3 regions of the Pseudomonas sp. DF5 genome follow, and region 2 is predicted to be linked to each of the others. Evidence: predicted binding sites of a transcription regulator. Region 2 holds the regulator's gene; each other region holds the start of a gene.

Region 1 (2,256 bases), on a different contig from region 2:
CTTTTTCGGTCACCAGATCTGCTTTGACTTTGGTCGTGATCCAGGTATCGGAAGTAGCTTCCTTGGCTTTGGTCACTTCACCGGCGGCCAGCGTCATGGGAGCATGGGTGGTTTGGCTGGTCTGGGCGAATGCAGCGTTGGCCATCGTCAGGGTCAGCGCGGTAGCAGTAGCGGCAGCGATAGCGAACTTCTTCATACGAGTAACTCCTGTTCTTCTGGAAAATCTGCTGCGTGTCGTCTTGTCAGCAGGGTTACCAGAGACAGTGCGAACGCTATGCCAACTGCTCGATAAAAAATAAATACATACAAATCAATAACTTAATAACAATGACAATTTTCGAAATCATGCAAAATGCATGAGTACAAAATTATCGACATGCAACTTGCGGGTTTTAGCGCAAGCCTAAAGCCATGAATTGTCGGAGCTTTCCTGATTATCCGACGCCCTCCAAAATGCCCCATAAAAAATGCCCCGCTTCGTGAGAGGCGGAGCACTGGGTATGCCTGGCAAAGTGAATCAGGTGCCGCTGGCGGTGCAGCCTTTTGGACTGTACTCCGGCGCAACCGTGGTGCCACATGTCCAGCCACCGGCGAGGGTACGCGAAAGCGTAATGGTTTTGCTGAGCACAGGCCCTGGAGCATTGAGGATCGTGCAGGCAATAGTGCCCACACCGGTAGCGGTGGTACCCGATGCCGTAATCGTGCAGTTACCTGTAGTCGCCGTACCGCCGATCAAAGCGAGGGTAGGATCGGTACCCTGATTCATAATGTCTTCGAAAGGCACCTTCAGTGCCGAGATTTCCGCAAGCGCAGCGGTGACCTTCGCCCGTGATTGGTACTTCGAATACTGCGGCAACGCAAACGTCGCCAGAATCCCGATGATCGCCACCACGATCAGCAGTTCGATCAGGGTAAAACCATTTTGATTTTTCATAGACAGGCTCCATGCATGAGTCGAAATCTCATGATCTGTACAGGGTACAGCACAGGTCATGCCAAGTCGTATGCGCCCCTGCAGACTGGGCTCGGGATCACGAAAAAGACCTTTCCTGCTCCCAGGATCCGCAGTTTCTGACACTTTTTGTCACCTCACCTCGGCTGGTTTGGTTCCACTGCTTGACTAGGCTATAAGTCATTAACCGCCTGCGTCCGGAATCCCAATGAATGACATTGCCCTTAGCGGTCTGGCCAAGCAATTGGTGCTGGCCGATCTGATCACTGATCAAAGTGCGCAACAGGCTTATCAGCAAGCCCAACGCGATCGAGTCTCGCTGGTCAGCTACCTGGTACAGAACAAACTGCTCAAAAGCTGGCAGGTCGCCGAGGTAGCTTCGGAACATTTCGGCATGGCCCTGCTGGACCTCAATTGCCTGGACAAGGACACCCAGCCCCACGGCCTGGTCAGCGAGAAGCTGATCCGCCAGCACCACGCCCTGCCCCTCTGGCGGCGTGGCAACAAACTGTTCGTGGGGATTTCCGACCCGAGCAATCATCAAGCCATCAATGACATCCAGTTCAGCACCGGGCTGAACACTGAAGCCATTCTGGTGGAGGAAGACAAACTCAGTGACGCCATCGAAAAATTCTTCGACCACCACTCCACCGGTCTGGAGGATATGGCTGATGTCGACCTCGACGGGCTGGACATCGAATCGGTCGATGATCAGAAACAGGATTCGATCCCAGGGCAGGACACCGATGACGCGCCCGTAGTGCGCTTCGTCCACAAGATGTTGCTCGATGCGATCAAGAGCGGGTCTTCCGACCTGCATTTCGAGCCCTACGAAAAAACCTACCGCGTGCGGATGCGCACCGATGGCATCCTGCATGAGGTCGCCAAGCCACCGACGCAGCTGGCCAACCGCATTGCTTCCCGGCTCAAAGTCATGGCCAGTCTCGACATCTCCGAGCGGCGCAAACCCCAGGACGGACGAATCAAGATGCGCCTGTCCAAGAGCAAGTCCATCGACTTCCGGGTCAACACCCTGCCGACCCTGTGGGGCGAAAAAGTGGTGATCCGGATCCTCGATCCGTCCAGTGCGCAAATGGGCATCGATGCCCTCGGCTACGAGCCCGAGCAGAAAGACCTGTACATGGCCGCCCTCAAGCAGCCACAAGGGATGATTCTGGTGACCGGGCCCACCGGCTCGGGCAAGACCGTGTCGCTCTATACCGGGCTGAACATCCTCAACACCGTCGACATCAACATCTCCACCGCCGAAGACCCGGTGGAGATCAACATGGATGGCATCAACC
Region 2 (2,256 bases):
GAAGACATCCTGCATGGCCAGATCCGGCACTTCGCGATGGATGAGGTTGGCAATTTGCTCGAGGGCTTTCTTTTTACTGCCGCCCGGCACGTTCACCAGGGAACGGCCGGGGGTCAGGATGCTTTCAAGTCGGATCATGGGTTGGGAGTGTCAACGACCGGTCGCGCCCTGGAGGAGGCTCTGGGTCTTTTCCTTATGCTTTTTGAGTTGTTTATCCAGCTTGTCGGTCAGTGCGTCGATCGCTGCGTACATATCGGTATGTTCCGCGTTAGCGACCACTTCATTGCCGGGAATATGCAGCGTGGCTTCGATTTTCTGCTTGAGCTTCTCGACCGTCATCGTGACCTGCACGTTGGTGATCTTGTCGAAATGCCTCTCTAATCGTTCGAGTTTTTCGCCGATGTAGGTGCGAAGAGGTTCGGTCACTTCCAGTTGGTGTCCACTGATGTTGACTTGCATACAGCTTCTCCTTCGTTGCCAGTGCATAAAGCGGTAGATCAGATGATCTACCACTGGAACGCTGTGGCGTGGCTCTACATCAACCGCTTACGTTCGCTCGAAGGCGCGATCCCGAGGGATTCGCGGTACTTGGCGACGGTGCGGCGAGCCACCTGAATGCCTTGTGCCTCCAGTAAACCAGCGATCTTGCTGTCACTCAACGGCTTTTTCTGATTTTCCGCGGCAACCAGTTTTTTGATGATCGCGCGGATCGCCGTGGACGAGCATTCACCGCCTTCGGAGGTGCTGACGTGGCTGGAAAAAAAGTATTTCAGTTCATAGATGCCCCGTGGGGTATGCATGAATTTTTGCGTGGTTACCCGTGAAATCGTCGATTCGTGCATGCCCACCGCTTCGGCGATGTCATGCAGCACCAACGGCTTCATGGCCTCGTCGCCGTACTCCAGGAAGCCGCGTTGATGCTCGACGATCTGGGTGGCGACTTTCATCAGGGTTTCGTTGCGGCTTTGCAGGCTCTTGATGAACCAGCGAGCCTCCTGCAACTGATTACGCATGAAGGTGTTATCGGCGCTGGTATCGGCGCGGCGTACGAAGCCGGCGTATTGGGCGTTGACTCGCAGGCGTGGCACCGACTCCTGGTTCAATTCCACCAGCCAGCGCTCGTTGTCCTTGCGCACGATCACGTCGGGAACGACGTATTCGGCTTCGGTAGACTCGATTTGCGAACCTGGGCGCGGGTTGAGGCTCTGGACCAGTTCGATCACCTGGCGCAGTTCATCTTCCTTGAGCTTCATGCGGCGCATCAGCTGGCTGTAGTCGCGGCTGCCGAGCAGGTCGATGTAATCGGTGACCAGGCGTTTCGCCTCGGCCAGCCAAGGGGTCTTGGCGGGCAGTTGGCGCAGTTGCAGCAGCAGGCATTCACCAAGATTGCGGGCGCCGATGCCGGCAGGTTCGAATTGCTGAATGCGGTGCAGGACGGCTTCGATTTCGTCCAGTTCGATATCCAGTTCCGGATCGAAGGCATCGAGGATTTCCTCGAGGGTTTCGTCCAGATAGCCCTGATTATTGATGCAATCGATCAGGGTCACGGCGATCAGGCGATCGGTGTCGGACATCGGCGCCAGGTTCAGTTGCCAGAGCAAATGGCTTTGCAGGCTTTCGCCGGCCGATGTACGGGTGGTGAAGTCCCACTCGTCGTCATCGTTGCTCGGCAGGCTGCTGGCACTGGTCTGGTAGACGTCTTCCCAGGCGGTATCGACAGGCAGTTCGTTGGGAATGCGCTCGTTCCAGTCGCCTTCCTCAAGGTTATCCACTGTCGGGGCGGTTTCCTGGTAGGAGGGCTCCTGAATGTCGGCGTTGGGTTTTTGTTCGGTGTTGTCGGCCAAGGGGTCGGCGTTATCGAAGTCGTCGCCTTCTTCCTGGCGTTCGAGCATCGGATTGGACTCCAGGGCCTCCTGGATTTCCTGTTGCAGGTCCAGGGTCGACAATTGGAGCAGGCGGATGGCCTGTTGCAGCTGCGGTGTCATCGTCAGCTGCTGGCCCATTCTCAAGACTAGCGATGGTTTCATGGCAGGGGCTTAACACCTTATTCGCCGGCGCACATGCGCCATCCACTACAGGGCGCCGAAGCGCCAAACATAAGCAAATTATATGCCTGAAACTGAAGTGTTTGCCTAGAGCGCTGTAACAATAAAAACCTGTTGATTTTTTATTGAAATGAGCGCTCTGACGACTGGCCAGACTCCTCAGCGCTTACAGGCGGAACTCATGGCCCAGATACACTTCCTTGACCAATTC
Region 3 (2,256 bases), on a different contig from region 2:
TTCGTGCCCGGCGCCTGCCGGTCGCTGCTGAACTTGATCTCAATGATCTGGAGGGGCGTACTGCTGATCCGACTGTCAAAAGTCTGAAATCCCAAAACAGCATTGAAATCCTCAGCATTACTCCAATTTGATACATCTCCTGTCACATTCACCACCAGGCCTTGGCAGCGGCTCTGTGTTGAGGCTACTCTGCAACCGAGATCAGCGAATGACTCGCTAAGGTCTGGTCTTGTCAGCTACATGCTTGTTTCCCGGCGGCAACCTCTGTTGTCGTATCGCTTTCATCAATCGATTGAAAGTGCAGGGAATACGGAAAGTCTATCCATCAGTCTGAGGGGGACGTTTCATGAGCACAGCCTATCAAGAAGACATCAGCAGCAGCGTGCTGCGCCGCATGAAAGAAGGCGGTTTCGACTTTTCACGATTCCATCCCATCGAGTTCTACGCCATTTTCCCGGACGAGGAGCGGGCACGCAGGGCGGCGGGTCATTTTTGTGGTGAATCCTTGAATGCCCAGATCAGCGTGCGTGACGATGGCGCGTGGTCTCTGGAACTGAGCAAAGTGATGTACGCCACTTACGACGGGATCGGCGACTTTGAGCAGAACTTCGAGGCGGTGGTCGAGCCTCTGGGCGGCATCATCGAGGGATGGGGCGTCAAACAGGAGATACGAGGGCTACTCGCATAAGCTTATGAACAGCAACAATACTCAGCAACGGCTGACCTTCGGGTCGGCCGTTTTCGTTTGTGGGTTTGGAAAGTGTTTTTTGACCTTGCTTTTATTTCACAACATTTCAAACAGGCTAAAAAAAACCGCCTGATCAGGCGGCTAAAAGGGAAGTCCGGTCATTTTTCCAGCGAATGCACGGATTATCCGCATCTCCCTCCCGAGCAGTGAAATCAACTCTGACTATGCTGCTGATAGGCGACAGCATTGCTTCGCCATGAAGCGGGGGCGATCAGGGTGGGGCAATTACCGCACAGGATTGGTGCGGTGCGTGCGGCAGCATTATCCAACTGGTTGATATCAAAGCGTTTCTGCCGATGGCACGGGCCTTGCGAAGGCCTGGATGTCCGGGTGACAAGGAGTACGGCATGATCCGCACCTATTTTGACGAGATGTACGATGCCGGCGGCCAGGTCCGCCCGCATTATCGGGAGTTTGCCCGTTGGCTGGCCGAAACGCCTGACGAGCTTTTGGCACAACGGCGACGCGAGGCCGATCTGTTATTTCATCGCGCCGGGATTACCTTCACGCTCTATGGTGATGAGCAGGGGACAGAGCGCCTGATTCCCTTCGACACCATTCCCCGCAGCATCCCCGCCAGTGAATGGCGGGTCGTCGAACGCGGCTGCATTCAGCGGGTCAAGGCATTGAACATGTTCCTTGCCGACCTCTATCACGAGCAGCGCATCATCAAGGCCGGCATCATCCCGGCCGAGCAAGTGCTGGCCAACGAGCAATACCAGTTGGCGATGCAGGGGCTGGATCTGCACCGCGATATCTATTCGCACATTTCCGGCGTCGACCTGGTGCGCGATGGCGACGGCACGTACTACGTGCTTGAAGACAACCTGCGTACCCCCAGCGGCGTGAGCTACATGCTCGAAGACCGCAAAATGATGATGCGCCTGTTCCCCGAGTTGTTCGCGGCCCAGCGCATCGCTCCGATCGACCACTACCCGAATCTGTTGCTCGACACCCTGAAAAGCTCCAGCCCGATCGACAACCCGAGCGTGGTGGTGCTGACGCCGGGGCGTTTCAACAGTGCGTTTTTCGAGCATGCGTTCCTCGCTCGGGAAATGGGCGTTGAACTGGTGGAAGGCGCCGACCTGTTCGTGCGCGACGACAAGGTGTTCATGCGCACCACGGACGGGCCGAAAGCGGTCGACGTGATCTACCGTCGCCTCGATGATGCGTTCCTCGATCCACTGGCGTTCAACCCCGATTCGATGCTTGGCGTTCCAGGGCTGCTGTCGTCTTACCGCTCCGGCAATGTGGTGCTGGCGAATGCCATCGGCACCGGGGTCGCGGACGACAAGTCGGTGTATCCCTTCGTCACGGACATGATTCGTTTCTACCTCGATGAAGAGCCGATCCTGAAGAACGTGCCGACGTGGCAGTGTCGTAATCCTTCTGAATTGTCCCACGTGCTGGCCAACCTTCCGGAGCTGGTGGTCAAGGAAACCCAAGGCTCCGGTGGTTACGGAATGCTGGTGGGGCCGGCGGCGACGGCGGCGGAAATCGAGTCTTTC

Evidence for each region. Region 2 encodes sigma-54, which starts transcription at its own class of promoters, with help from an activator protein. Its sites were predicted from a motif close to ANTGGCATNNANNTTGCTNT; they were not measured.
Region 1: AC30D7_RS13125 (pilin) is a predicted target of sigma-54. The motif match lies at 981-1,000, and genes of this name have one in related genera.
Region 3: AC30D7_RS27470 (circularly permuted type 2 ATP-grasp protein) is a predicted target of sigma-54. The motif match lies at 1,044-1,063, and genes of this name have one in related genera.

Annotation. Positions count from the first base shown of each region.
Region 1 covers NZ_JBYVYM010000012.1:38,892-41,147, forward strand. The annotation lists gene AC30D7_RS13120 (BON domain-containing protein) at 1-196, opposite strand, end outside; gene AC30D7_RS13125 (pilin) at 518-934, opposite strand; gene pilB (type IV-A pilus assembly ATPase PilB) at 1,161-2,256, shown strand, end outside.
Region 2 covers NZ_JBYVYM010000008.1:25,518-27,773, forward strand. The annotation lists gene ptsN (PTS IIA-like nitrogen regulatory protein PtsN) at 1-138, opposite strand, end outside; gene hpf (ribosome hibernation-promoting factor, HPF/YfiA family) at 151-459, opposite strand; gene AC30D7_RS09500 (RNA polymerase factor sigma-54) at 534-2,027, opposite strand; gene lptB (LPS export ABC transporter ATP-binding protein) at 2,212-2,256, opposite strand, start outside.
Region 3 covers NZ_JBYVYM010000042.1:15,975-18,230, reverse strand. The annotation lists gene AC30D7_RS27480 (hypothetical protein) at 1-131, shown strand, start outside; gene AC30D7_RS27475 (ribonuclease E inhibitor RraB) at 347-688, shown strand; gene AC30D7_RS27470 (circularly permuted type 2 ATP-grasp protein) at 1,096-2,256, shown strand, end outside.